2 regions of the Xenorhabdus littoralis genome follow, and region 2 is predicted to be linked to the other one. Evidence: predicted binding sites of a transcription regulator. Region 2 holds the regulator's gene; the other holds the start of a gene.
The links. Region 2 encodes CRP, which controls carbon source genes, mostly activating them, when cyclic AMP is high. Its sites were predicted from a motif close to ATGTGANNNNNNTCACAT; they were not measured.
Positions count from the first base shown of each region.

Region 1 (12,915 bases), on a different contig from region 2:
TAAATTTACCTGTCTGGGCAAGCACTTCATGGTTGCCAAAGGCTTTATCCAGCAAGTCAGGGTAAGGCAGGAAAGAGTTTGCTACGATCCGCAATTTCCCCCCGGATTTTAGATAACTCGGTGCCATGCGAATCATATCGTCAGCGGCAGTCAGGTTAGTTTTCAAACCATCATGGAACGGAGGATTGGAAACAATCCAATTGAATTTCTCCTCAATGGCAGAATACACATTACTGGTGACAACATTACCTTCCAGCTTATTGGCTTTCAGTGTTGCTTTACTGGATGTGATCGCGGCCGCATTGACATCGCTCAGGGTCAGAGCCAAATCAGGGTTCTTCTTACCCAGTACCGTTGCCAGTACGCCTGAACCACAGGCAATATCCAACAAGCTGCCAGAAATTGGGGCATCAAAAGTTGAAAGCAGTAAGCGGCTACCAACATCCAAATCATCTTGGCTGAACACACCGGGCAGTGTATTGATGATAGCATCACCGACTTGGTAACTGTTCCACCAGTTGTTTTGATCAAACTGAACCTGATTTTTCAGTTGACCATAAAACAGGCTGCAACGGCGCGCGGTGTCGATTTTGCGGAAAGTCGCAATGCCTTCCATTAGCTTATCAACACTGCGGACACCACTACGGTTTTCGCCCACAATAAAGATATCTGTATCGGGAGGCAGAATGGAAAACAGATTACGCAGCTGGAAACGTGCTTCTTGCTTGCTTTTTGGCCAGTAATAAATCAGCGTATCACATTCCTTAATAAATGTGCTGTCCGCTACAAGGCCAAATTGCGCATTATCACCGAGTTGACGAATCAGAGATTGCCAGTGGTGATATTGATTAGTGTGCACCCGCACACTTGCAGCTTCGATTTCCGTTGCCAGATTGTCCTGAAGATCACCGGCAAAAAGCAGGTGATGGGAGTGGAATTGCTCATGATGGCGCAGGATAACTTCGCTGGCCGGGGTTAATACTGACATCTATGTATAGCTCCTTATAAATCTTTGTCCAAGTATACATACCAGTGGGCATACTGATTGGCGCAGAGATAAGCCCTCTGATAATATATGACTTGTTATTTTTTTATGGCAGATGGAATAAAACACGATGACGAAGCGTGACAGATTACTCTCCCAATTGGGGATCACCCAATGGATTTTGCGTAGCCCGATGGCCTTGCAAGGTGAATTGTCTGTCCTCATCCCTGATTCAACCCGTCTATTGATCATTACCCATGATCATATCGACTTAAGTCATTCATTGTTTGCTGATATTTTCACAACCATGGGGATTGACGCCTCATCGGTATATTGCATCACGACAAAAGATGTTGAGCTACTTTCGGAATCAATCCACTGCCCATGCTGGCTGCTGGGAGTTGATATTACCTTATCAATACAAGGGATTTCTTTGAGAAGCCCGGCATTAAATGACTTATCTCTTGATGGGAATGCAAAACGCGCTCTTTGGCAACAAATTTACCATTATGAAGAATATTTCTCTATTAACTCCCGTTGATCTTCCTTTAGTATTTCAAATAGAACAGGCTAGCCATGCGTTTCCGTGGAGTGAAAAAACTTTTTACTCCAATCAGGGAGAACGCTATCTCAACTATAAAATCACACTGGATGACCAGATTATTGGTTTTGCCATAACACAATACGTTATGGATGAAGCCACGTTATTTAATATTGCCATTCATCCTGAGCATCAATCGCAGGGATATGGCCGGAAATTGCTACAATATCTTATCAAGATATTGCCGGAAAAACAGATCAACACACTGTGGCTTGAAGTGCGGAGCTCTAATCAGTCGGCTATCCGTTTATATGAAGATCTGGGTTTCAATGAAGTTTCCATCCGCAAGAATTATTATCCGACTGCGACAGGAAAGGAAGATGCCATCATTATGGCGTTACCGTTGTTTGGTGGAGATTGGCAGGACATTTAATAATATAAGGCTGCGCTCCTTGCGTGGCCTTTTTCACAGTCGCAATTCTAACCACTTTACTGTGACCAAATCAGTGTGCCATAACACTCCCCGTACTGCCTACAGGTTATAATTTGCAAGGAGGCGTTATCAGTGTAAAATTTTCGCAAATTTATTTTCTGTACATCACGTTGTACATCATTGGAAAAAATAACATGCGAGAACTCAGTTTTGCCAAGGAAGTGGCGGCGAGAAGAACTTTTGCAATAATTTCCCATCCCGATGCGGGTAAAACCACTATCACCGAAAAAGTATTGCTGTTCGGACAGGCGATCCAGAAAGCGGGAACGGTAAAAGGCCGGGGTTCTAACCAACACGCTAAATCTGACTGGATGGAGATGGAAAAACAGCGTGGTATTTCGATTACCACTTCTGTGATGCAGTTTCCTTATGGTGATTGTCTGGTTAACTTACTGGATACCCCGGGACACGAAGACTTCTCCGAAGATACTTACCGTACCTTAACCGCCGTTGACTGTTGTTTGATGGTCATTGACGCTGCGAAAGGGGTTGAAGATCGTACTCGTAAGCTGATGGAAGTGACCCGTCTGCGTGACACGCCAATCCTGACATTCATGAATAAGCTTGACCGTGATATCCGCGATCCGATGGAGCTGATGGATGAAGTGGAAAATGAGCTGAAAATCGCCTGTAGCCCAATTACATGGCCTATCGGTTGTGGTAAGTCCTTCAAGGGGGTTTATCATCTTTACCTTGATGAGGTTTATCTGTACCAAACCGGTCAGGGACATACGATTCAGGAAGTCCGCGCTATCAAAGGACTGGATAATCCTGAACTGGATGCCGCTGTGGGCGAAGATCTGGCGAATCAATTACGTGAAGAGCTGGAACTGGTTAAAGGGGCATCTCATGAATTTGATCAGGACGCCTTTTTACAAGGTGAGCTGACGCCAGTATTTTTTGGTACTGCATTGGGTAACTTCGGTGTTGATCATATGTTGGACGGCCTTGTTGAATGGGCGCCAACGCCAATGCCCCGTAAGGCTGACTCACGTGAAGTTATATCCAGTGAAGAGAAATTCACCGGTTTTGTTTTCAAAATTCAGGCCAATATGGACCCGAAACACCGTGACCGTGTGGCATTTTTGCGTGTTGTTTCCGGTAAATATGAAAAAGGCATGAAACTGCGCCAAGTCCGCATTAAGAAAGACGTTGTCATTTCTGATGCACTGACTTTTATGGCCGGAGATCGTTCCCATGTTGAACAAGCCTATCCGGGAGACATTATCGGTCTGCACAATCATGGCACAATCCAGATTGGCGATACCTTTACCCAAGGCGAAGAACTGAAATTTACCGGCATTCCAAACTTTGCACCAGAATTGTTCCGCCGTATCCGTCTGCGCGATCCGTTGAAACAGAAGCAATTGCTTAAAGGTCTGGTTCAATTGTCAGAAGAAGGTGCTGTACAAGTATTCCGTCCACTTGCCAATAACGATCTTATCGTTGGTGCAGTGGGTGTGCTTCAGTTTGATGTTGTTGTTGCTCGCTTGAAAAGTGAATACAACGTTGAGGCACTGTATGAACCCGTTAACGTTTCCACAGCGCGTTGGGTTGAGTGTGATGATGTGAAGAAACTGGAAGAGTTCAAGCGCAAAAATGAGCTGAACTTGGCATTCGATGGTGGTGATAACTTAACTTACATTGCACCGACAATGGTTAATTTAAACCTGACCAGTGAGCGCTATCCTGATGTCACTTTCCGTAAAACACGGGAACACTAATGTTTATCTGGGTCAACTATTCAGTTGGCCCTTAATTTACCATTCACATTATCTATATTCTTATTCAATTGAAGAATAATTCTCTGGTTTAATGAAAATATACGTTATTTTTTGTAAAACCCATTTTATCACTACGACTGAGTTGACATACTGTTCTGGTAACGATTCTGGCTTATGTTAAAGAAGGTGGTAGGATGAAAAATATCAAGTTTACACATTCACTGCTGGCTGTTGTTCTGGGCTCGGTACTGATTAGTGGCAGTGCTCTGGCAACGGAAATCTCTTCAGGAAAAACGCTGGAGGGGACGGAACAAAAAGTTGATAGTTCTATAGAACATGCAGGGAAAAAGGTTAATCACTCCTTGCAGAGTGCGGATGTCTACTTGGATGACAGTGCTATTACAGCAAAAGTAAAAGGGGCATTACTGGAACATAAAGGTATCAACAGTAATGATATTTCCGTGAAAACGGAAAAAGGGGTTGTCTACCTTTCCGGTTTTGTCAAAAACAAACACCAAGCGGCGGAAATAGCTAAAATTACTCATGGAGTGAAAGGTGTCAAATCGGTGAAAAGCACGATAGAAATTAAAAAATAGCTGACATATTATGAATAGAGTGGCTGGAAATAAGCCACTCTTTCCATATAGCCTATATGGTGATGAATTCAGGCGGAATACTGTCCGACGATGTTATAAACTCCCGGGTTGGCTTTAGAAAGTTCTGCGGTGCGTCTTGCGAATTCTGCTGACGCGGGGTCAGCCTGCGTTGCTTTAATATCGGCAACGTTCTCCCATTTCGCAATATTCACAACACGGCAGCCATCTGCGCTTGCCAGTAAAGTAACTGAAATAAAACCGGGTCGTTTGCTAATAACTGATTCGGTTCCTTCTTGCAGCAATTTGATAACTTCAGCTTGGTTCTTCGGATCGACTTCAATGACATTGATGAATGTAACTTCAGACATTACATCTCCCTCCTTAAATAAATAGTAGGTTTTGTCCACCCTCAGTGGGTTAGAGTCTTGCTAGTTGGGTATAAACTCGTTGAGCCCAATATATAGACGACTAATCGCTCCAGAATGTCAGGTCATTGTGGAAAAAATTCTTCATTCCGGAATTTTGTACCTGACATTTTCACCTTGTCTTTCGTCATTAGAGTGTCGGGAAATCTTTATAGGTGAAGGAATTGCGACTTTTTTTTCAGGAGAGTTTTTTCAGGAGAGTTTTTCAGGGGCGCGGTGATGCTTTACCCTAAAAACAATAGAAATATTTATATATAATTGAGAGGCTACGTTTTTTGTGAATCTTCTTCTGCCTCTGGGTGAACGTTGTGTCTACTCAATCCTCTGGCATTTTTCTCCAGAACCGAAGTTTAGGAAAATAAGCATGAATAAGCAGAAACAGGCGGAGTGTGAAGCTGATGATAATCTGGTTCAGGTATATCCTGAAGATTCTGAGCGTTTTAAGCTTGAATCGTTGGCCTACAGGTTTCTGGGAACCATTCCAGATGCTGAAGATGCTGTTCAAGAAACTTACCTGCGATGGTACAAACTACCCCATTCTGAACGTAAACAAATTATATCCCCCATTGCCTGGCAACGAACAACACTGACAAGAATTTGCTTCGATAAACTTAAATCAGCCAAGTCCAAACGTGAAATCTATATCGGCGAATGGTTGCCTGAACCCGTTTCTCAAGATGAAAGCTGGACGTCAGTATTCGAATCTTCTGAAGGCACTGATCCTGTTGATCATCTTATTCTTGCGAATTCGGTTTCCATGGCATTGATGGTCGTCCTTGAAAAAATGACTCCTGCTGAGCGTATTAGCTTTATTCTTCATGATGTTTTCCAATATTCGTTTGAAGAAATCAGTGAGATCGTCAGAAGGACGCCACAAGCGTGTCGTCAGCTTGCTTCATCTGGACGAAAGCGGATCGGTCAAGAAAGTCATTTTACCCGCCCTTCTGCGGAACACTCTCGGGTGAATGCCGCGTTCAGGGCAGCATGGGTTACAGGAAACATCAAAGATCTGGTTGCTGTTTTGGACGAACACGCTTATGCCGTTACCGATGGTGGTGGCTTTGTCAGCGCTGCGACTGAACCACTATTTGGCCGAGATGCAATTATCAATTTTTTCCTGTCGGCTTTCGAACGTCGAAGCGATCTTCGGATCGAAGATGCGGTTGTCAACGGAGAACCCGGACTTATCGGTAAGGTGGATGATCGCACTATCACTGTGATCTCAACGTGTGTCAGGGAGGGACGTATTTGTGATATTTGGGTCATGCGCAATCCGGAAAAATTAACTGGCTGGAATTAGTACATTAATCTAAATGAGGCCATTAATTATGACAACGTTAGCTCGTCGCCCGGATAAGACTGGCATCCGCCTCATCGCATATCCGGTATCCAAAAAGCATGATAAGGATGGGGGAGTCTCGTCAATTGGGTTATGCTGATTCTTAAAGCGGAAACGACAAAGATGAACAGAGACTAGAATAGATATATCACTGTTTAACTAAAGCATTACAAATAAGTTGTTTGAGTAACAATATACTGATAGATATTCAACAAGTGCCTTGATGCGCTGCCAATAATTGTTAGAGGAGGATAAGAGTGGGGAAACATATTCCAATAACGTTGGGTAATATAGAACCTTTGGCTTACAACTCACAGATCAAACCGGGGAAAATTGCGCTCGTTTGTGAAGGCGGTGGCCAAAGGGGGATTTTTACCGCAGGTGTTTTGGATGAGTTTCTTCGTCTTGGTTTTAATCCGTTTGAATTGTTCCTTGGGACGTCGGCGGGTGCTCAGAATCTTTCTGCCTATATTTGCGGTCAACGAGGCTATGCCCGTAAAATCATCAATCGTTATACAACCGACTCCGCCTTTTTCAATCCACTTCGCTTTGTTCGCGGCGGGCATCTGATCGATCTGGATTGGTATATTGATACCATATCTGAACAGTTACCACTCAATATCTCTGCTGCGATGCACCAATTTGATGCGGGACGCGAATTCTACATGTGTGCCTGCCGGGCAGATGACTTTGAGGCTGATTATTTACATCCTGATGAAAAAAACTGGATGAACGTTATAAAAGCCTCCAGCGCCATTCCGGGTTTTTATCGTAATGGTGTTACCCTTGGCGATGTGGTTTATCAAGATGGCGGCATTTGTGATGCGATACCGGTGCAAGAAGCTTATCGCCGTGGTGCGGATACCATTGTTGTGATCCGGACAGTTCCCTCCCAGCTTTACTATACACCTCAGTGGTTCAAGCGCATGGAGCGCTGGCTGGAAACCAGCAGTCTGCAAAAAATGGTCAAAATGCTCAATCTCCATGCCCAGAGTTACCACCGAACGCAGAAATTTATTGAGAATCCACCGGATGATGTGCAGGTATTTGAAATTTATCCGCCTGCGCCGTTGACTACCATGGCACTGGGAAGCCGGGTCAGCGCTTTAAATCAGGATTATCATTTGGGACGGCGTTGCGGGCGATATTTTTTGGCAACTATCGGGCATACTTTTGTCGGAGGAAAGTTTGGGCTCTCAGAACGTAAGAGCTATGGAGTATGTCGTAATGGCATCAACAGTAATAGCTCCCGGAGAAGCCATTTCTTGAACAGTATCGACTGTCCGATAGAAGAAATGACCACCCCTGATTTGGTTGATGATCTTCAGGAAGCTGACCCGATCATGATGAGTAATTTGGATAAGTAGATGTTTATCGATACACACTGCCATTTCGATTTTCCGCCCTTTGCTGGTGATGAGGCAACAAGTCTGGAACAAGCCAGACAAATGGGCGTGGAAAAAATTATCGTGCCCACGGTGAATCAAATGAATTTCCAGCGAGTGGCGGTGTTGGCAGAGAATCATCCTTCAATTTATGCTGCATTTGGTTTACACCCACTCTATATTCGTGAACATCAAAATGCGCATTTAGATGCGTTGGATCAGCGTCTGAAAGAAAGAAGTACCAAATGTGTGGCGGTAGGTGAAATTGGTCTTGACCTTTATATGCCAGAACCCCAATTTGAGAAACAGAAAAGCGTGTTGGAAGTACAGCTAAAACTAGCCAAGCAGTATGATTTACCTGTGATACTTCACTCCAGAAAAAGCCACGATCAATTGGCCGCAATATTGCGACAACATAAATTGCCATGTACAGGCGTGATCCATGGTTTTGCAGGCAGTTTGTCCCAAGCCCGGGCCTTTATTCGTATGGGGTTTTACATTGGGGTAGGAGGAACGATTACTTATGACAGAGCACAAAAGACACGTAGCACTATTTCACAGTTACCTCTGTCATCTTTAGTCTTGGAAACGGATGCGCCTGATATGCCATTATCGGGGTTTCAAGGGCAGCCCAACCGCCCAGAAAGAGTCGCGCAGGTTTTTTCCGTATTGTGCGGATTGCGTCAAGAATCGTCAGATGAAATTGCCAATCAAGTCTATGAAAACAGTATGGCTCTATTTACACTAAGTTAATCCTGACCAACAAAAATCATAAAGGTTTTATCGTCGTGTAAACATACCGTTATTTTTTATAAATATTAATAACGCTTAACTTATATTCTCTGCTTATTTATCCTTTTTTTTACCTCTTTATCCGTCATATTATCTAATTCCACCGAAACTAGGTGGTTTTATGTGATGAATATCTCATTTTTAGTTTTTATATTACTTTTTGCTGTATTAATTTGTGATGTTAGTTGCTTGTTCCTTTTTGGTACTAGGTATAATCGGCTCACACACAATGTCAGTAGGAACTTACAGAATAACTGACATATTTTTTTATTATTCATACAGTGAACAGGGATTCTTCCAATGCAACTCTTTATGAGCCTGATCGGGATGGTAGTGCTGGTTTTCATCGCGGTGCTCTTCTCCAGTAACTATCGAGCCATTAAAATACGTACTGTCCTGGGCGCCTTTCTGATTCAGGTTGCTGTCGGGGCATTTGTACTTTACGTACCGGCTGGCAAAGACGTTTTGGTCGCGATTTCAAAAGGCGTTTCCAACGTGATTGGATATGGCCAGAAAGGAACAGACTTTATTTTTGGCGGATTGGTTTCCGACAAAATGTTTGAACTGTTTGGCGGCGGTGGCTTTATTTTTGCCCTGCGTGTTTTACCAGTGATCGTTTTCTTCTCCTCACTTATCGCAGTTCTGTATTACATGGGCATTATGCAGCTCATCATCAAAATCTTGGGTGGTGGTTTGCAGAAAGTACTGGGAACATCACGGACTGAATCTCTGTCTGCAACTGCGAATATTTTCGTAGGTCAAACCGAAGCACCTCTGGTTGTCCGCCCTTATATTTCTACCATGACTCAATCGGAGCTGTTTGCCGTTATGTGTGGTGGTTTGGCCTCTGTAGCGGGTTCAGTGTTGGCGGGTTATGCTCAAATGGGTGTTCCGTTGGAATATCTGATTGCGGCTTCATTTATGGCTGCGCCGGGTGGCCTGCTGTTTGCAAAACTGATGGTGCCGGAAACTGAAAAAACTCATGATACTGCTGATGCCATGTCACTGATATCGGCGGAAGATCGCCCTGCGAATATCATTGATGCCGCAGCGTCAGGTGCAGCATCAGGTATGCAACTGGCTCTGAACGTCGGCGCAATGCTGCTGGCATTCACCGCATTGATTGCTTTGCTGAATGGTATCTTAGGCGGCGTCGGCGGATGGTTCGATTATCCTCAATTATCCATGGAACTGATTCTGGGCTGGGTTTTTGCACCAATAGCCTATCTTATCGGTGTTCCGTGGAATGAAGCGACCATTGCGGGTTCTTTCATCGGTCAGAAACTGGTCGTTAACGAATTCGTGGCATTCATGAACTTTGGTGAATACCTGAAAGCGGATGATATGGTTAAGGCGGCAGGTCTGCAAGTGCTCTCCGAACATACCAAAGCGATTATCTCCTTTGCCCTGTGTGGTTTCGCTAACTTGTCTTCAGTTGCGATCTTGTTGGGTGGATTGGGCGGTATGGCACCAAACCGTCGTGGTGACATTGCCCGTTTCGGCCTGAAAGCTGTACTGGCAGGTTCACTCTCTAACTTGATGAGTGCAACAATTGCCGGATTCTTCCTCGCATTGTAAAACGCCGGGAATAGTAAAACGCCGGAAATCGTAAAATCCGGGACATGGTAAGACACAGGGATTGTGTATTAAATTGAATGCAGGTGAGATTTCTCACCTGCTTTTGTTTTTCCTGAAACCCTTTAATGTGATTTTATTCACAATAAAATGTTTACTGTTGCAATTGTGATTTGATTAGTGTGATTTAAAGCACTAACTATTGCTCATTAACATGTTCAAATGATGATACATGAAGATTTTATGGATTAAACTGATACTTGTGGCGACCTCTTCAAGGAACCAAGTTCACTCGCCAACAAATGAATGAGCGTGTTGTTAAAAAGAAATGTTAGAACATAATCAGTAAAACTATCGTTCGTTCAGAATCATCGTACAAAAGAATGTGTGGACTGATTCAGTCACGATAATAATACCGTTGGAGAGTTTTATGACCGATTTAACCGCCGCCGCTCAGCGTGCACTGAGTTTGATGGATTTAACTACTCTTAATGATGATGATACCGATGAGAAAGTGACCGCACTTTGTCGTCAGGCAAACAGTCCTGCCGGACATACGGCTGCCGTCTGTATCTACCCACGTTTTATTCCTGTCGCTCGCAAGGTATTGCGTGAACAGGGAACACCCGATATCCGCATTGCCACAGTGACTAATTTCCCGCATGGCAACGATGATATTGACGTTGCACTGGCTGAAACTCGTGCTGCCATCGCCTACGGTGCTGATGAAGTGGACGTCGTTTTCCCTTATCGTGCATTGATGGCAGGCAATGAACAGATTGGTTTCGATTTGGTAAAAGCCTGTAAAACAGCCTGTGCTGAATCAGGTGTCTGGCTAAAAGTCATCATCGAAACAGGCGAATTAAAAGAAGCGGATCTGATTCGGAAAGCATCTGAAATCGCGATCAAGGCAGGTGCTGATTTTATCAAAACCTCAACCGGTAAAGTCCCCGTTAATGCGACTCTCGAAAGTGCCGAAATTATGCTGCGCGTGATCCGCGATATGGGCGTCGGTGATAGCGTTGGTTTTAAACCTGCTGGTGGTGTGCGAACCGCCGAAGAAGCGGCACAACATTTAGCGTTAGTTGAGCGCATCATGGGAGACAAATGGGCTGATTCCCGTCATTTCCGTTTTGGCGCTTCCAGTTTGTTAAGTAGTTTGCTGACAACCCTTGGTCATCAGGGACAAAAGCAGAGTAGTGGTTATTAAGATCAATAATGACTGATTAAATGTACGCTAAGACAGTGTGCATTACTGCCATTCTTTTCAGATAATAATGATTGGGAGGTAGCTTTGTTTCTGACACAGGAAATTATTCGCAAAAAACGTGATGGTCATCCACTGAGCGAAGAAGAGATCCGGTTCTTTATTAACGGAGTTCGTGATAACACGGTTTCCGAAGGACAGATCGCGGCATTGGCAATGACCATCTATTTCCATGATATGACGATGGAAGAACGTGTCGCATTGACACTGGCAATGCGTGATTCCGGTACGGTTTTAGATTGGAAAAAATTGAATTTACCCGGCCCGATTGTTGATAAACACTCGACGGGTGGCGTGGGAGATGTCACTTCTCTGATGCTTGGCCCGATGGTGGCCGCTTGCGGAGGATACGTTCCGATGATCTCGGGGCGTGGTTTGGGGCATACCGGTGGAACACTGGATAAATTAGAATCAATCCCCGGTTTTGACATCTTCCCTGATGAACGGCGTTTCCGTGACATTATTCGGGATGTGGGTGTCGCAATTATCGGGCAGACCAGCTCATTGGCTCCGGCTGACAAACGTTTTTATGCGACACGTGATATTACTGCGACCGTTGATTCCATCCCTTTGATTACGGCATCTATCTTAGGTAAAAAACTGGCCGAAGGTTTGGATGCGCTGGTGATGGATGTGAAAGTCGGCTCAGGGGCATTTATGCCGACTTACGAACAATCGGAAAAGCTGGCAGAATCCATCGTCAAGGTCGCCAATGGTGCGGGTTGCAAAACAACGGCGCTGTTGACGGATATGAATCAAGTTCTGGCATCCAGTGCGGGTAATGCGCTGGAAGTGCGTGAAGCAGTCCAATTCCTGACCGGGGAATACCGTAATCCCCGCTTATTTGAAGTGACGATGGCATTGTCTGTTGAAATGTTGGTTTCAGGCAATCTGGCAAGCGATCGTGATGATGCACACCGTAAATTACAGGCGGTGCTAGACAGCGGCAAAGCGGCAGAAATATTTGGTCGCATGGTGGCGGCCCAGAAAGGCCCGATCGATTTTGTCGAAAATTATGCTCATTACCTGCCGACTGCGGATTTTAGAAAACCCGTATTGGCTGGAAAAAATGGCATCATTGCAGAAATGGACACCCGTGCATTGGGCATGTCTGTTGTTGTATTGGGGGGAGGCCGTCGTAAGGCGACTGATCCTATTAATTACAGTGTGGGGCTGAGTGATATCGTTGCGTTAGGGACAAAAGTGGATGCAGGTACTCCACTGGCGATGATTCATGCCAATAGTGAAAAAGTCTGGCATGAAGCCGCAGAAGCAGTACGTAACGCCTTTATTTTTAAGGATAGGGTTGAAGAAACCGAAACAACAGCCACTACTCCTATGGTTTATCGGCATATCAGTGGATAAACCGTCACACAAGAATTCAAAATAGATTTAATAGCTGGCAGTTTCCGCATTGATAGCGTGAATTGACGCAGGAGAAAATTATGAAACGTACATTCATCATGGTATTGGATTCCTTCGGCATCGGAGCAAGTGCAGATGCTGAAAAGTTTGGTGATACGGGATCTAACACATTAGGGCATATTGCAGAACAATGTGCCCGTGGTGAGGCTGATATCGGCCGTAAAGGGCCATTACATTTGCCAAACCTGAGCCGTCTGGGATTAGGCAAAGCGGCGGAAGAGTCTTGCGGAATCTTCCCGATTGGTCTGGATAAAGACGCTGACATTATTGGCGCTTATGGTTATGCGAGTGAACTTTCTTCTGGTAAAGACACGCCATCGGGACACTGGGAAATTGCAGGCGTTCCGGTTCTGTTTGACTGGGGCTAT
Region 1 is NZ_VCDP01000001.1:1,749-14,663, reverse strand. It holds gene rsmC (16S rRNA (guanine(1207)-N(2))-methyltransferase RsmC) at 1-988, opposite strand, end outside; gene FE394_RS00065 (DNA polymerase III subunit psi) at 1,116-1,526, shown strand; gene rimI (ribosomal protein S18-alanine N-acetyltransferase) at 1,495-1,959, shown strand; gene prfC (peptide chain release factor 3) at 2,154-3,743, shown strand; gene FE394_RS00050 (BON domain-containing protein) at 3,938-4,339, shown strand; gene FE394_RS00045 (antibiotic biosynthesis monooxygenase family protein) at 4,408-4,707, opposite strand; gene sigJ (RNA polymerase sigma factor SigJ) at 5,129-6,064, shown strand; gene FE394_RS00035 (patatin-like phospholipase family protein) at 6,361-7,470, shown strand; gene FE394_RS00030 (TatD family hydrolase) at 7,471-8,241, shown strand; gene FE394_RS00025 (NupC/NupG family nucleoside CNT transporter) at 8,593-9,858, shown strand; gene deoC (deoxyribose-phosphate aldolase) at 10,286-11,065, shown strand; gene deoA (thymidine phosphorylase) at 11,150-12,487, shown strand; gene deoB (phosphopentomutase) at 12,568-12,915, shown strand, end outside.
Region 1: a site for CRP is predicted at 8,402-8,419, ahead of FE394_RS00025 (NupC/NupG family nucleoside CNT transporter). Genes of this name have one in related genera too.

Region 2 (18,826 bases):
CGGCCAAAAAGTGGGATTAGTTGGCAAGAATGGCTGTGGTAAATCAACCCTACTCGCATTACTGAAAGATGAACTTCAGGCCGAGAATGGCTCTGTCACATTTCCCAATAACTGGTCACTGGCCTGGGTTAATCAGGAAACACCAGCGTTGGAAACATCAGCACTGGAATATGTGATCGATGGCGACCGAGAATTTCGGCAACTGGAACAGAAGTTAAAAAACGCCAACGAACAAAATGACGGTCACGCCATAGCCCACCTTCATGGCTTGCTTGATACCATTCAGGCATGGACAATCCGCTCTCGTGCTTCCAGCCTGCTACACGGGCTTGGGTTCTCTCAGACCCAGTTGGAACAACCGGTACGTTCATTTTCCGGTGGCTGGCGCATGCGCCTCAATCTGGCTCAAGCACTGATTTGCCGTTCCGACTTGTTATTGCTTGACGAACCAACCAACCATCTTGATCTGGACGCTGTCATCTGGCTCGAAAAATGGCTGAAAAACTACACCGGTACGTTGATCCTCATCTCCCATGATCGGGATTTCCTCGATCCCATCATTGATAAAGTGCTGCACATTGAGCAACAGGATCTATACGAATACACGGGTAACTACTCTTCCTTCGAACGGCAACGGGCTGCCAAACTCTCTCAGCAACAAGCGCTATATCAAAGCCAACAGGAAAAAGTGGCACATTTGCAGAGCTATATCGATCGCTTCCGTGCCAAAGCCTCTAAAGCGAAACAAGCACAGAGCCGCATCAAAATGCTGGAACGAATGGAGCTTATTGCTCCTGCCCATGTCGATAACCCTTTTCATTTCAGTTTCCGCCAGCCAGACAACTTACCCAATCCGCTTTTGAATATGGAAAAAGTCAGTGCAGGTTATGGTGATAAGACAATCCTTGATTCGATCAAATTAAATCTGGTGCCGGGTTCACGTATCGGTTTATTAGGTCGTAATGGGGCAGGCAAATCCACGCTGATCAAGCTGCTTGCAGGAGAACTTGCGCCACAGCAAGGAGAAATTGCTTTATCAAAAGGCATCAAACTGGGGTACTTTGCGCAGCATCAGCTGGAATACCTGCGGGCTGATGAATCGCCATTGCAGCATTTAGCCCGAATCGCTCCAAAAGAAATGGAACAACAACTTCGGGATTATCTGGGCGGATTTGGTTTTAAAGGTGACCAAGTGACCGATCCGAGCGGGCGTTTTTCCGGCGGTGAAAAGGCTCGTCTGGTATTGGCCCTGATTGTCTGGCAGCGCCCCAACCTTCTGCTGCTCGATGAACCGACCAACCACTTGGATCTCGACATGCGACAAGCATTAACTGAAGCGCTTATTGATTTTGAAGGTGCTATGGTTGTGGTATCGCATGACAGGCACTTACTACGCTCCACGACAGATGAGCTTTATCTGGTACATGATGGCGAAGTAGAACCTTTCAAAGGTGATTTAGAAGATTACCAACAGTGGCTGACTGAATTGCAACGCCAACAAATGCGTGACAGTCAGGAGAAAGCCAATACGGAGTCTTTAGCGAACGGCACTCAAAATTACAGTGCTCAGGAGCGTAAAGACCAAAAACGACGTGAAGCTGAATTCCGTAACCAGACGCAGCCATTGCGTAAGCAACTGACGGCCCTTGAAAAGCAGATGGAAAAACAGGGTACAGAATTAGCAGGTTTAGAAGAAAAACTGTCAGATAACACACTCTACGAGAATGAGCGCAAAGCTGAATTAACTGAATGCTTATACCAACAGACACAAACAAAATCTAAATTGGAAGATATTGAAATGGAATGGCTGGACATTCAGGAGCAACTCGAACAAATGACTGAAGCATTTAATTCCAATCAAGGAGTTAATTAATTTTTCAAGTCTGATGGGTCAGATATAATCGGGCATTGTTACGCAATGCCCGATTTATTTCTATCCTCTTATTCCATCACTTACTCAAATACTGAAAATAATTTTCCCTGTTTACAGGAAAAAATAAAACTCGCATGTAAACATCTCGTTTACTTGCCGTAAAAAATGATAATTCATTTATGCAGACAGGTTATTTATAATTGGAAAAAACCTAAGATTCGTATTCTCATGTTGCACTCCTTACTGAGAGAATTACTACAATTTTCACAACAAATTACATTCTCACAAGAGGTTGAATGATAAAAATCCTATAGAAATCAGACACCGTTTATTGACTTATAGATTAGCAACAAGCGTAGAAAAGCTCTCAGCATCATCAATAAGATGATCATCTATTGATTTTCCCCACACCACACCAAGCTCAATTTTTTTGTCTGTTTCAACAATTTCCAACAAATTCATATAATACTCAGGAATAGCACTAATAATACGCTTAGGAACACACGTATAAGCACTATTTTTTGTAATCATTTCGATTATTAACATAATGTCATTTGTCTTTAATAACAAATGCATATTGTCACCAGTATAAATAGGGAAAACATTAAGGCAATCAGTTAAGTCGATCATCTCTTTTTTTTCTGACGAATTTGCCGGAAAAATCCCATTCCCAAATTTGCTCAGCGCTGTTCTGAATTTAGATATCAGATTACTCCTTTTCTTAAAGATATAAACCAATCTTTCCGTGAAAATTTTTTTCGGTTCTAATTGAGCAATGGAAGCCAACGGCATTACCGCAACATGTAACATACCTGCATTCAATAAACTTATCTGTTGCTCAACTGACAGACCGGTTACCAGCGCCAGTACAACATTCCCTTTCTTCTCCGCGATCTGCTTCTCTATTTGAGAATAGTTATGGATAGGAAAGCAGGAACCGACATATAAGTGCCTGACCAAATCTTCTTTTGAATCAAAATGAACCCGACTTTTAAACTGTTCATAATGAGTTAAAAACTTTCTGGTATTTTCCAGCGTTTTCTGCCCAAAATCCGTCAATCTTGTTCCATTTGGCCCCCTTGTAAATAGTGAAGCACCAAGAATATCTTCCAACCCGTGTATTTTCTTCGTCAAGGCAGGCTGAGAAAGATAAAGCCTCTCCGAGGCCTTATGATAATTAAGTGTCTCAGCCAAAACGATAAAAGCTTCAAGATTGCGTATATCCATGTTCTTTCGCCCAATGATTGTTAAAAAACTACAAAACATTACAGATTCATGGTGATAGCATTTTAACTTAGTGTTTTGCCAAAGGTTTTATCAGGTCAACTGGTCAAAATGTTAACTAATAAAATGTTAGTTAATAAGGGTACAATTAGCAAAAGATTTATTAATATTATGTTTTAATTCCACCTGATAACAATTTCAACAGTGACTAATGGAAAAGTACAATTTTGGTAATACATAATAAGGCAACCTCCTGTTATCCATACTGAGCAATATCCATTCCATAATTTAAATTTCTGCGTTATTTATCAGGCTGAAATTTAAAACAGATAGGGAATGGCCGATACTAATAACCTTACTGCTGATTATTTTATATATCCTAAGATTAGGGCCACCACCAAGAACTTATAATGAACGGCAAGTTATCAATTGATAACTTTCATTTATTAGTAACCCACTTAAGGTGATACCAAAAAACATTCAAATTAAAATATCATACTACGAAACTATTGTATAAATGATTTAATTTAAAAATATAAAGAAAAGTATATATATCTGACTTACTCGTATAATGAAACAAACAGCAGATAATTCACATCAATTTTATTATTAATATAAAGACTGATCTTTACTTTTATGGCTATTAAATGCTTTACTCTTGCTACGTGTTAATAAGGTAAATCTCCGACTTAAAGTATTATATTAAATACAACAATAATGATGATGAAAACCATCATAAAACGAGTAAAGCAACATCTCGAAAATGTAATATCAATAAACAATAGTATATGGAGAGGAAGGTTTTATAGCGCGTTGTTCTTAATGAAATACATCTACTCTTATTTCAAGTTTTTGATCTTTTTTATATCGGAATATTCTGTATTGGGCTGTTATTTTATGGAGAACATACATGGATTTTTGCATCTTGTTTCAACACGTTGAGGTACTGCCTTGAACTTCACTAGCGTTTTCGCAGTAGAAAAGTGCTTTTTATTGATATCCATTTTGGCTTGGATGCCTTCGCTCCCTACCTTACTTATCAAAGAAGCGGTTAAATACCCGTCTGCATATGTGTTTGTCAGCACAGATGAAAATAAAATTTTTATCACGTGATAATATAAAGCAATCTAATAATTTCAAAATAGAAATACATTAATATAGTTCCTTAAGCACTATTAAGACAATGGTGTGCAATGAATAATAGTTATCAAATGATAACTTAATATTTTCACTAATGTAAAAATAGAGTAAATAAGTCAGACTTCATGTTTGTTTTTTTAATTTTAACAATTTGTAATTTATTACATATTTCTCTGGAGATGTAAGCTGTGGATCTAATAACCAACAAGCCATTAAACATCTAACTTAATACACTTAATATTAAATAATTAGATTTTACAGTTCTTCTTTACGTTTCTCATCATTGATATTTATGCAAAAATTAAATCTATTGATATACTTTATACCAAGTACTCATATGGTAATTTAACATCCATAATTTACTTATTAATCACCCATAAACATACGACAAACCATGATGAAAATCGACCTAAACAATATGGTGACAGAAAGCCGCAATCCTGCCAGTAAACACATCGATCAATTATCAACGCTCGATATGCTGCGCGTCATCAACGATGAAGATAAAAAAATCGCTGTCGCCGTTGAGAAAACACTCCCGCAAATTGCCAGTGTGGTTGATAAAGTCGCCGGAGCATTTCGCCAAGGGGGACGCTTAATTTATAGCGGAGCGGGAACTTCAGGGCGTTTAGGCATTCTGGATGCCAGTGAATGCCCACCGACATATGGCTCAAAACCAGAACAAGTGATCGGTTTAATCGCCGGCGGACATCAGGCCATTCTGAAAGCGGTCGAAAATGCAGAAGATAATCGGCAATTGGGTGCAGATGATCTTAAAGTACTACACTTTAATCAAAGAGATGTACTGGTAGGGATCGCAGCCAGTGGTCGAACACCGTATGTTTTGGGCGCGATGGAATATGCGAAATCAGTCGGTGCTACCGTGGCATGTATCAGTTGTAATCCAGACAGCCCGATGGTGCAGTTGGCTGATATCGCTATCACGCCCGTCGTCGGACCGGAAGTTGTGACGGGTTCTTCCCGCATGAAAGCAGGAACAGCACAAAAGCTGGTGCTGAATATGATCACAACAGGCGCGATGATCAGGATTGGTAAGGTATATGGCAATTTGATGGTAGATGTAGAAGCTACCAATGCTAAATTAATCGAACGTCAGAAAAATATTGTCATGGCCGCCACAGAGTGCAGCAGGGAAATGGCAGAACACGCGCTTAATGCCTGTGATGGTCACTGCAAAACCGCAATCGTGATGATTTTATCGGATATCAGTGCCGAAGAAGCCAAAGCGCTATTGGCAGAGCATCAAGGTTTTATCAGGCCAGCTATTTTGAAAGACCGATAATCATTACCTCTTTTAAGGGGTCATAAATGGCTAAAATTAGTCAGGAAATGTTGGTCGAAATACTCAACGCCATCGGCGGGGCGGGTAACGTTGCATACTGCGGTAATTGCATGACCCGCCTGCGATTGACTCTGCGTGATGATTCTCTGGCCGATAAGATCAGATTGAAAAAAATCTCAGGGGTTTTAGGCGTTATAGAAAGCGATGACCAATTCCAGATTGTCCTTGGCCCCGGCAAAGCCCAGACAGCCGCAGATATGATGAATACGCTGTTAAGTGAGCCAGCGCCGCATGACACTGATGTTCATCCCGATAACCTGAAAGATATTGCCTCCTCCAACAAAAAGCATCTCAAAGAAAAACAAACCAGCTCAGTCCATAAGTTTCTGGCTAAATTTGCCACCCTCTTTACTCCCCTGATCCCCGGTTTTATTGCCGTTGGTCTGTTATTGGGCTTCGCTACCCTGCTGGAACAAATTTTTATCAAAGGCGTCGAACATCCCGATGCCTTATTGCTGGAGATGATCGGCTATATGAAGATCTTCAGCAAAGGGATGTTCAGCTTCCTGAGTATCCTGATTGGCTACAATGCGCAAAAGGCATTTGGTGGTTCAGGCGTTAATGGCGCTATCATCGCGTCTCTGTTCGTACTGGGCTACAACGCGGAAGCCACCAGCGGTTTCTATTCCGGCATTAATAACTTCTTTGGTTTCCCCATTGATCCGCGAGGTAATATCATCGGAGTGCTGATCGCCTGTATTCTCGGTGCTTGGGTAGAAAAACAGATCCGGAAAATCATGCCTGCTGATCTGGATATGATCCTGACCTCCGCCGTTACTCTGCTCATCATGGGCGCTGTTGCTTTTGTCATTATTATGCCCGTTGGCAGTTATCTGTTTACCGCGATGTCATGGCTGTTCATTAACTTGAATGGCAATCCATTCGGGACTGCTATCTTGGCGGGATTGTTCTTAATCGCCGTGATGTTTGGTGTGCATCAAGGCTTTGTCCCCGTCTATTTTGCCTTGATGGATGCACAAGGTTTCAACTCTCTCTTTCCTATTCTGGCAATGGCAGGAGCGGGTCAAGTCGGATCGGCTCTGGCGTTATATATGAAAGCCCAAAAAGGCTCTCAGCTACGTACTCAAATCAAGGGCGCCATCATTCCAGGATTTCTGGGTATCGGAGAACCCTTGATTTATGGTGTCACCCTGCCTCGCGTCAAACCTTTTGTCACCGCCTGTCTCGGCGGTGCTGTGGGTGGTTTTTTTATCGGGCTGGTTGCCTGGTGGGGATGGCCGGTCGGATTGAATAGTGTTTTCGGCCCCTCGGGATTGGTTGCCCTTCCCTTGATGACTTCCAACAGTGGTATTTTCACCGGCATGGCAATATACGGTACCGGGCTGATTGTGGCTTATATTGCTGGCTTTGTGTTGACGTTATTCTTCGGCAGTAAAAATATCGACCTGAGTTAATTCAGCCGAATCGATGTCAATCAATCCAGATCAGGGGTACGCAGGCAGCAGTCAGAATACCCATTGCGATATTGAATATAAACCACGAGTGGCGATTTTTTAGTAAACGCCCGATGAGTGAACCGAGAAGCAGCCAAATGATTCCAGCGATAGTGCTGGAAACTAACATCACTACACTAATGGTAAAAACAGAGTGGTTATATTGCACTCCGGACAGGCTATAGCTACTGACTGCGCCTAAGCCCATAAGCCATGTTTTAGGATTCAAAAACTGTAATAACCAAGCTTGATGAACTTTTATTGGCGTTCCTGCCTGCGTTGCGGTATCCAGTCGCTTATAATGCGAAGTCGCTGTTTTCCAGGCCAGCCACAATAAATATACGCTACCAAGCACTTTCAAGCCCGTATGCAGGGCAGGATAGAGCAGCAGCAACGCAGCAACACCAAAGGCAGATAACACCAAAATTGTCTGCATCCCCAAAACGATACCCAGACAAAGAGGAGTCGAGCGGCGGATACCAAAATTGGCCCCCGATGATGCCAGCAACAAATTGTTTGGCCCCGGAGTGACAGCAGAAATAAACATAAATGTACTAAGAGAGAATATAAGGCTTACGGTCATGGGTAGACGCCCCTCACCCAAATGGTCAACATTTCCTTTCAAGGAAAATAGCAGTATGTTATTCCACATACAAGACAACTAATCATGAAATCAATTCATTATGAGTGATAACTTTTATCCCTTAAGCGGGGCCAGCAACCCCCATTTACAAACTTTTTTGCCTCGTCTGCTTCGACGTCGCCCAAAATTGCAACCTCATTGGCAGCGGCTCAGTTTACCCGATGATGATTTTGTGGATTTGGCATGGAGCGAAGATCCCGAAACGGCTTCCCACAAACCGCGCATGGTTCTTTTTCATGGTTTAGAGGGAGGCTTCAACAGTCCTTATGCCCATGGTTTGATCAGCGCCTGTCAGGAAAAAGGCTGGCTTGGTGTGGTGATGCATTTTCGTGGATGTAGTGGTGAACCTAATCGCCAACAACGCATTTATCATTCAGGGGAAACCAGTGATGCCCGCTATTTCCTCAACTGGTTAAAAACGACTTATGGCGATGTTCCTACTGCTGCGGTTGGTTATTCTCTGGGCGGTAATATGCTGGCCTGTTATCTGGCTGAGGAGAAAGAACATGCCCAAGTGGATTCTGCGGTCATTGTCTCCGCCCCGTTTATGCTGGAAGCTTGTTCTAAGCGGATCGAGCAAGGATTTTCTAAGATATATCAACGCTATCTGCTCAATAAACTGAAAAATAATGCTACCCGTAAATTACTGCGTTATCCCGACTCTCTTCCCTTAAGTCTCAGCCAGCTCAATTCAATGAAAAAGCTGCGTGAATTTGATGATGCCGTCACAGCCAAAATTCACGGCTTTAAAGATGCCGGTGATTATTATCACCAATGCAGCGCACTGCCTCGTTTGCCGGATATCACGACTCCACTGCTGATCATCCACGCAAAAGATGATCCTTTCATGACGCCTGAAGTTATCCCCGAACTGGCACATTTACCGCCTAATATTGAATATCAAATGACTGAGTATGGAGGGCATGTGGGTTTTGTCGGAGGCTCACTGACAAACCCACAGATGTGGCTGGAACAGCGTATCCCTGACTGGTTATCGCCTTATTTAGAGCCATTACATGCAGAACAATTACAACATCATCAGGAGCAATCACAATGATGATCCCGTGGCAACAGCTGGAAGCCGATACTCTTTACACTTTAATCGAAAGTTTTGTCCTGCGGGAAGGCACGGATTACGGCGAACAGGAAAAAACACTTGAACAAAAAGTACAGGATGTCAAACGTCAACTTGAACGGGGGGAGGTTCTGCTGGTATGGTCTGAATTACACGAAACGGTCAATATCGTACCTAAAGAGATGTTCCGTCCATAAGGTCTGACTTATTTTATGCATCCTCAGCGACTGATTGAAAAAAGATGATCCCAATTTTTATTGATTAAGGAGTCTGTTCATGTCTGCCAAACACCCGGTCATTGCAATCACTGGCTCCAGTGGAGCTGGAACAACAACAACCAGTGTAGCTTTTCGCAAAATATTTCAACAGCTAGACGCCACTGCCGCAATAATCGAAGGGGATAGTTTCCATCGTTATACTCGTCCTGAAATGGATGCCGAGATTCGGAAAACGAAAGAACAGGGCAGACATATCAGTTATTTCGGGCCAGAAGCCAACGATTTCAGCATGCTGGAAAAAACGTTTTATGAGTATGGAGAAACAGGTAGCGGCCGCTGCCGGAAATATCTTCATACCTACGATGAGGCCGTACCCTATAACCAAGTACCGGGTACTTTCACACCGTGGGAACCTTTGCCGTCAGGCACTGATATTCTGTTTTATGAAGGATTGCATGGCGGTGTTGTCACCCAGCAACACAATGTCGCCGGTTATGTGGATTTGCTGGTTGGCGTTGTTCCGATAGTCAACCTTGAATGGATACAAAAGCTAATCCGTGATACCAGCGAGCGCGGACACTCCAGAGAAGCGGTCATGGATTCCGTTGTCCGTTCAATGGATGACTATATCCGCTATATCACACCGCAGTTTTCACGTACTCATATCAATTTCCAGCGCGTTCCCACCGTTGATACTTCTAATCCTTTTTCAGCCAAAGCCATTCCCTCGCTGGACGAAAGTTTTATCGTAATTCGCTTTCGTGGCCTAACCCAAATTGATTTTCCTTATTTACTGGCAATGCTTCAGGGATCATTTATTTCCAGCATAAATACCATCGTTGTTCCGGGAGGAAAAATGAGACTTGCCATGGAATTAATTATGGCACCTCTCGTTCAACAATTATTGGAAGGCAAAAAAATCTCATAAATTAAATCTAATTTTATTTTTAATAAAACGGGTAACAAAAAACAATAATACAGAAACAATAAAACCGACTCTTTAGACTGATTTCTGGTAATCTGGCAACCAGTTTAATAGGCTGAAGCGATACAGGAGAAGACAGAAATGTTTTCCTGTGTTACAAACTAGGTTACAAGCGGGCTGACAAGAAATATGGATTAAGATAAATACACCGACATGTACATATTTTCATTCATATAAAATTTCCGCTTATCAGTTTTTCAGCAAGTTAATATGTTAATCTATTGACTTTATAAAGCTAGCCTAAAGAGAAACTGTCTGTTTCTCTTATCATAAAGGCAGAAATAACAACAGAGGATAAAGCGAATGGTTCTCGGCAAGCCACAAACAGACCCTACTCTTGAATGGTTTTTGTCACACTGCCATATTCACAAATATCCATCCAAGAGCACGCTTATTCATCAAGGCGAGAAAGCAGAGACGCTTTACTACATTGTTAAAGGCTCAGTTGCCGTTTTAATAAAAGATGAAGAAGGCAAGGAAATGATTCTCTCTTATTTAAATCAAGGGGATTTCATTGGTGAACTTGGATTGTTTGAAGAAGGGCAAGAACGTACTGCTTGGGTGCGGGCTAAAAGTGCCTGTGAAGTGGCTGAAATTTCTTACAAGAAATTTCGCCAGTTAATTCAGGTCAATCCAGACATTCTAATGCGTTTATCTGCTCAGATGGCAAGCCGCTTACAAACAACTTCCGAAAAAGTAGGTAACTTAGCCTTTCTGGATGTCACAGGCCGTATTGCCCAAACATTACTTAATCTGGCAAAACAGCCTGATGCGATGACGCATCCTGATGGTATGCAGATCAAAATCACACGTCAGGAAATTGGGCAGATTGTGGGTTGTTCCCGTGAAACAGTTGGCCGTATCCTGAAAATGCTGGAAGATCAAAACTTGATCTCTGCACATGGTAAAACCATCGTTGTTTATGGAACCCGTTAGTTCCTGAAAAAACCTGAAACTCGGCCAGTGCAATCTATTTTCTGCACTGGCTTTTTTTATTCAGGATTCAGGCAGTTTCTTTTCAACCACCTTCTTTCGAACAATAAAGCGCTAACGCGTGTGCTATTGCTGCATCCAACCGCGCCATGCCTTCTGTTATCTCATCCTCAGGAATAATTAATGATGGCGTAAAGCGCAAAATACTGTCTCCGGCACTCAATAACATCACGCCTTGCTCTGTCGCTTGTTGCAATATTTTTCCGGCTTTACCCTGATATTCAGATTTCAGTACCGCTCCGATAAGCAGCCCTTTTCCCCGGATTTCATGGAAGATGCCATATTTTTGGTTTATTTTTTCCAAGGCGTGGATAAAGAGATCGTGACGTTTTCCCACTCCCGTCAACACTTCCGGCGTGTTAATGATATCCAATGCAGTACAGCCAATGGCACAAGCCAGCGGATTTCCGCCATAAGTTGTCCCATGAGCTCCTACTTCCATTGCAGCCGCAATATCATCGGTCGTCAGCATCGCACTGATTGGGAATCCCCCACCCAACGCTTTTGCCGTCGTCAGAATATCAGGATTGATCCCATCATGTTGATAAGCATATAACTTGCCTGTCCGCCCCATTCCACTCTGCACTTCATCAAAAATCAGCAGAGCCTGATGTTCATGGCACAACTCACGCACACCATGAAGAAATTCTGTCGTTGCGGGAGTAACACCACCCTCTCCTTGAATCGGCTCCAAAACAACAGCACAGGTGCGATCATCGATCACAGCCCTGACAGCATCTAAATCATTAAAAGGAACGTGGACAATATCAGCAGGTTTAGGCCCGAATCTTTCAGCATATTTCGGTTGTCCTCCTACCGAAACAGTAAAAAATGTGCGCCCATGAAACGCCTGATGGAAAGCAATAATTTTGGTTTTATCGGGATGATGGCTGGTAATTGCATAACGACGAGCTAATTTAAATGCCGCTTCATTGGCTTCCGCACCAGAGTTAGCGAAAAAAACCTTCTGTGCAAACGTCGCATCAATCAATTTTTGCGCTAAGGTTAAGGCGGATTCATTGGTAAAAATATTGCTGACATGCCACAATTTTTCACCTTGCTGTTTCAGGGTATCCACCAGGGCGGGATGGCAGTGTCCCAGCGCCAAGACCGCAATACCACCAGCGAAATCAATATATTCTTTACCTAATTGATCCCATACCCGACTACCTTTACCCCTGACCGGAATAAAGCTCGACGGCGCATAGATTGGCAGCATAACCTGATCGTAATCATTTCTGCTTTTTGCTGTTTTTTCTGCCATTCCCCTCACCTTATTTTTATATTTGCCATATCGAAGTGAAATAATAATCACTAAATATGAATAAAAAATCACATTAGAGCAAATAAAAAAAGCCAGAGTGAGGGACTGCCTGTAGTATCTGATTAATATTTTAGGAAATTATTTAATAACTCATGTCCCTGCTCACTCAGAATGCTTTCCGGATGGAACTGCACTCCTTCTAATGGCAAGGTGCGGTGACGTATTCCCATGATTTCATCCACATCACCATTACGCTGGCTCCATGCTGTGACTTCAAATGAGGCAGGAAGCGTTTCAGCCGCAATGACCAGAGAATGATACCGAGTGACTGTCAATGGATGATCCAAACCCTTAAATACTCCTTGCTGGCTATGATGGAGCAGACTGGTTTTCCCATGCATTATCTCGCGGGCTTTGACAACGCTGGCACCAAAAGCCTGACCTATCGCCTGATGCCCCAAACACACACCGAGGATAGGCAACTTACCGGCAAAATGCGAAATCGCTTCCAGTGAGATGCCTGCTTCATCCGGCGTACAAGGCCCTGGAGAAATAACTAAGTGTGTAGGCGCCAGCTTTTCGATATCTTCAAGCTGTAGCTCATCATTGCGCTTAACTAAAACCTCTGTCCCTAACTCGCAAAAATATTGATATAAATTGAATGTAAAAGAATCGTAGTTATCTATTATTAGTAACATAGGAGTATATCCTACTGATTTTATAGTTTTATAAGTCGCCCTACCCCATTAGGGTATTATGCATTCTGTATTACGGTAAAATCAGGTAAAGCAGTATCAACGGCAACGGGGGGACTCATCATACCACAGAAGTATTTTTAAAATAGGGGCGTGCAGAGAGGGGAAGAAAGGATAAGGGAAACACCGGACGGCACTCAAATAACCAATTATGATTATCTGAATACCGTCTTACATGCTTTCGATCAATTAAGGCCCAACTTTAGCTGACAAGATCACAATCGGTTTCGCGGGTACATTTTGGTAAGGACCAACATTTTCTGTTTTGACCTGAGAAATTTTATCTACCACATCCATGCCTTTTACGACTTTACCAAAAACGGCATAACCGAAATCACGCTGCCCGTGGTCAAGGAAAGCATTATCGGTAACGTTGATAAAAAACTGACTGGTTGCACTGTCTTTATCTGCGGTACGTGCCATAGCGATAGTGCCACGAAGATTACGTAAACCGTTGTCTGCTTCATTCTTGATGGGATCTCTGGTGGCTTTCTGCTTCATATCTTTTGTGAAGCCGCCACCCTGGATCATAAAGCCGGGAATCACACGATGGAAAATAGTGTTGTTATAAAATCCATCATTGACATACTGAACAAAATTCTTAGTACTCATTGGTGCCTTATCGCCATCCAACGCAAGTTCAATCTCTCCGGCTGATGTCATCAGCTTTACGTGGGTTTCGGCAGCCAATGCTGGAACAGCTATCGCACTGATAGCACATGCAGTCATAAACGACACTAAAATACGTTTAAACATTGATGGTTCCTTTATTTTTTGAGGTCAACAATAAAACTCATAACAACAAAACTCATTAAGTGTAATTCCCAATGGGAATAACTTCCAAAGATTTACCTACATTTACGAGTATTTTAGATGAATTGAGAGAAAATCTATCTGTGAAACTTTTATATTCGCATACTTTGACGAAAGCTATTTTCGGAATAAGCTCAATATTGATGCGCTTTCCACGCTAACGCATTCTAGTATCACATTGTTTCGTTGAAGATGACCCTCCAAACTTACGCAGAAAACAATTGCAGAACAACAGGCATCGTCGCCAATGCAATAAGCAGGGAGATAATAATAGAAAGGGAAATAACATCCTGTTTGAAACCATATTTGTTGGCAAAAACATATACTCCTGCACCGATCGGCTGAGCAGCCATAACGACAGCGGCAATCAACCAGACATTATCTTTCTGCTGCATCCCCAAGAGATAATAAGCGCAGATAAACGTAACCAGTGGTTGAATACCTAATTTGAGGAGCAACATCGGCACTGCAAGTTGTAGCGCCCCGCCATTGATATGTTCTGTAACTTTAAGGCGGGATAATCCTAATCCCAACGCGAATAACGCCGTTGGACCGGCGGCATTCCCAAGAAAACCCGCAAAAGATTGCAGAAATTCCGGGACGGGGAACCTGAAGATAACAAAGACCAAACCAGTAATAACTGAGACAGTTAAAGGGTTAGTCAATGTGGTTTTTAATGCCTTAGCAAGAGTGTGACCAATGGATATTTTACTGCCAGATTGCCGCGTGGAAAAAATATCGTAACTAATGATAACGGCCATAATAGCGGGAATATTATGCAGGATAGTGGCAATAGCTGCGGGCAATGCAGCAGACTCACCATAAACAGAAATCAGGATTGGGACACCCATATATCCGGTAGTGCCATAACACGCCCCCATGCTTAAAATCGACGATTCAGGTAAACCAATTCCCATGATTTTTGCTATCAACGCCCCTAAAATATACGCGGCACCAATGCCAACAAGAGTAGCAGTAATAAAATCCCACTGCCGCAATTCATTGATCTCAGCTTTTGCAATAGCGAGAAACAATAAGGCCGGGAGTGCGATATAAAGTACATAATCATTGATTAATTTATCAGAATGTCCGCTATCAGGATTCAAACGACCAAAACAATAACCGATAAATATGATCAAAAATATTGGCGCAACGATCATAGCCATTTAAAATCGCTCCCACATGAATTTTTATATGCTGTTTGGCAATGTTGTGATAGTTATTTAATTTTGTTAAATAAATAATTCCTTTTTTATCATTGAATTTCTCAATGATGGCCGCAAGGGTAACTCTATGACGCTGGATACTCGTACCAATCGTTTTGATGGGCGTGGGATAACGCTTGAGCAACTACGTGCATTTGTGTTTGTTGCCACACATGGCGGATTTGCTAAAGCAGGTGAAGAGTTAGGACGTACACAGTCTACGCTTAGCCTTAGCATTAAACGGCTTGAAGAGGATATCGGCTGCCGCCTGATTGATCGACGCCAAGGCTATATTATTGGTTTAACCGATGAAGGAAAACAGCTATTACCTGCGGCCAAAGACATTCTTTCCCGTATGACACAGGCGCTTCAATCAGTGAAAAAATCGCAACTGAAAGGCAGAATAGCGCTCGGTGTTCCTGATGATTTTGGCATCAAAAATCTGCATGAAGCGATCTCTTGGTGTCTGGCTGAATATCCTGGATTAAAAATAGAAATTACTGCGGCCTCATCGGCTGTTCTTACTGACCTACTGGGAAAACGTCAATTAGACATGGCCATTACTAAAGAAATGGCAGGACAACCAATTAACGCCAATAACAGAAGCATCCTGTATATCGATTCATTGCATTGGGTCGCCTCAAGAGCCGAATATTTCAATAAAATCCAAGAAATCCCGTTAGTCATTTTTGCCGAAGGCTGTGTTATTCGAAACTGTGCAGTTAAGGCGCTGGAACATGTAGGAAAACCGTATTTCTTCGCTTATGTCAGTTCCTCATTCGAAAACATAAAAAGCGCGGTAGAACATGGGATTGGGATTGGATTATTACCGCATAGTGCATTAACCGATGATCTGTATATATTATCATCCGAGCATGGCGCACCCAGCGTTCCAGAAATTCAGCTTGTTTTGCATATTACAGCTCAAGGGGAGTTATACACGCTTTTTGCTGATTATCTACGACGTTCTCTATCATTATAAATGCCGATATATATCCAAGAGATTTCGGGTTACAAAAATACCGGAATAAAGTTACACCTGTCCACAAGCCATTGCTCTCGGTATAATCACCGCGCTATTTTTGTGTATTTCTCTAGGAGAGAATCATTTTGACTATCAAAAACTACAACTATCACATGACCCACTTTGTCACGAGTGCACCTGACATTCGCCACCTGCCTCAAGATGTGGGCATTGAGGTAGCGTTTGCCGGTAGGTCAAATGCGGGTAAATCCAGTGCGTTAAACGCATTGACCCGCCAAAAGAGCCTTGCGCGTACCAGTAAAACTCCGGGCCGTACTCAGCTGATTAACCTGTTCGAAGTGGAAGAAGGGGTTCGTCTGGTGGATTTACCGGGTTATGGTTACGCTGAAGTACCCGAAGAGATGAAACGCAAATGGCAGAAAGCCTTGGGAGAATATCTCCAGAAGCGTGAATGCCTGCTGGGACTGGTGGTTTTGATGGATATCCGTCATCCGCTGAAAGATCTGGATATGCAGATGATCGAATGGGCTGTTGTGATGCAAGTGCCTGTTATGGTCTTGCTGACTAAAGCCGATAAACTGGCATCCGGTGTCCGTAAAAGCCAACTGGCAAAAGTCCGTCAGGAATTGGCGTCTCTGGATGGTGATGTTCAGATCGAATACTTCTCTTCCCCGAAAAAAATCGGCATCGATAAACTTGAGCAGAAGCTTGATCTTTGGTTCAACCAACCTGCCATCGAGGTGGAGTAACATCCCCCGCGCTCACCACATCCCCATCGACCATACCCGATAGACCTCAAATTGCAGCCAATAACGCTGCAAATTGATCGGTGAAAGGTATAAAACGGACATAAAAAAACGCCCCAGTCAAAAAAGATGACTGGGGCAGCTAATATTCAGCTAAATCCGATTACGTGAAGTAAAAGGTCTGAAAGATAGAACATCTTACCTCTGTACCCTACGCCGACAACTTTACCCTATTCCTTTAATCAAAAAAAGACTTTTTTGTAATTAATTTTCATTGATTACCTCGATTCAGCTTCTATTATTTAACCAAATCAGGTTATTACTTCATCATCAATGTAGTTTAATTACATAATTGTGAGATCTAGATCTAATCCAAAACCTAACTCAAATTGTTGTTACAAGCCTCGTTGCGGCACACGCCAGACAATTATCGTTCATTAAATAAACCGTAATTTCATAAAAACTATTCAATAAACAATATTCAATAAAAACTATTCAATAAAAAATCAGTGCGCCTGATCCCAGTTATCACCAGTACCGACATCCACTTTTAATGGCACATCAAGCTGCATACTTTGTTCCATCAACTCTCTGATTTTCTGTTCAGCAGACTCCAATTCAGACTCATGCACTTCAAACACCAATTCATCGTGAACCTGCATGATCATGCGCACATTTGGCTGCTCATTGACGATCCAGTCATCTACCACAATCATTGCCAACTTAATAATATCCGCTGCTGTACCCTGCATCGGTGCATTGATGGCTTCACGCTCTGAAGCCTTACGGCGCATAGCATTACGTGATTTGATATCCGGCAGATATAATCGACGGCCTTCCAGCGTTTCAACAAATCCATGATCGGCGGCTTGCTGGCGTGTACGTTCCATATAAGCCAACACTCCCGGATAGCGCTCAAAATAGAGATCCATATAACGTTGTGCCTCGCCGCGTGGAATGCCCAACTGGCGGGATAAACCAAACGCACTCATACCATAAATCAGGCCAAAGTTAATCGCCTTAGCACTGCGACGCTGCTCGCTGGTCACCTGTTCCAGTGATACACCAAATACTTCGGCGGCAGTCGCACGGTGAATATCTTTACCTTGCGCAAACGCCTCCAGCAAACCTTTATCCTGTGACAGATGCGCCATAATCCGCAATTCGATCTGCGAATAGTCCGCCGCCATAATGCGGTAGCCTTTCGGCGCAATAAATGCCTGACGGATACGCCGTCCTTCATCGTTGCGGACAGGAATATTTTGCAGGTTTGGATCACGGGAAGAGAGTCGCCCTGTCGCAGTCACTGCCTGATGGTATGAAGTATGAACGCGATTTGTCAGTGGATTCACCATCTGAGGCAATTTATCTGTATAAGTGGATTTCAGTTTTGCCAAACCACGATGTTCTAAAATAACGCGGGGTAACTCATGACTCTCTGCCAACTCTTCCAACACTTCTTCGTTCGTCGATGGCGCACCATTTGGCGTCTTTTTCAGCACAGGCAGGCCCATCTTTTCAAACAAAATGACTTGCAACTGCTTAGGTGAAGCCAGATTGAATTCTTCACCCGCCAACACATAGGCGGATTTTTCCAACTCATCTAAACGCGCAGTAATTTCCCGTGAATGTTCTGCCAACGTTTGGGCATCGATCAATACGCCTGTCCGCTCGATACGGGAAAGTACCGGTACTAGCGGCATTTCGATTTTCTGGAAAACCTTTGTCAGCGTCGATTCGCTCTCCAACTGAGGGTACATCGCCTGATGCAATCGCAAAGTCACATCCGCATCTTCAGCCGCATATTTTGATGCTTCCTCCAGCGGAATTTGATTGAAGGTGAGCTGTTTTTTCCCTTTGCCTGCGATTTCTTCAAACGTAGTCGTTTTATAACTAAGATGACGCTCTGCCAGACTGTCCATGTCATGCCGTCCTGCCACGCTATTCAGGACATACGACTCCAGCATGGTATCGAAAACGATGCCATTCAAAGCAATGTCATAACGGGCGAGGATACCACGGTCAAATTTCAGGTTCTGACCAATTTTGGGCAGGCCAGCATCTTCCAGCAACGGTTTTAAAGCCGCGAG
Region 2 is NZ_VCDP01000040.1:22,507-41,332, reverse strand. It holds gene FE394_RS11740 (ABC transporter ATP-binding protein) at 1-1,873, shown strand, start outside; gene FE394_RS11735 (LysR family transcriptional regulator) at 2,210-3,100, opposite strand; gene murQ (N-acetylmuramic acid 6-phosphate etherase) at 4,635-5,540, shown strand; gene murP (PTS N-acetylmuramic acid transporter subunit IIBC) at 5,567-7,015, shown strand; gene FE394_RS11720 (LysE family translocator) at 7,032-7,637, opposite strand; gene FE394_RS11715 (hydrolase) at 7,738-8,754, shown strand; gene FE394_RS11710 (YheU family protein) at 8,751-8,969, shown strand; gene FE394_RS11705 (phosphoribulokinase) at 9,049-9,918, shown strand; gene crp (cAMP-activated global transcriptional regulator CRP) at 10,279-10,911, shown strand; gene FE394_RS11695 (aspartate aminotransferase family protein) at 10,994-12,232, opposite strand; gene FE394_RS11690 (aminodeoxychorismate synthase component II) at 12,355-12,930, opposite strand; gene ppiA (peptidylprolyl isomerase A) at 13,177-13,743, opposite strand; gene FE394_RS11680 (AEC family transporter) at 14,007-14,966, opposite strand; gene FE394_RS11675 (LysR family transcriptional regulator) at 15,094-15,987, shown strand; gene yihA (ribosome biogenesis GTP-binding protein YihA/YsxC) at 16,116-16,739, shown strand; gene spfP (small protein SpfP) at 16,886-16,933, opposite strand; gene polA (DNA polymerase I) at 17,243-18,826, opposite strand, start outside.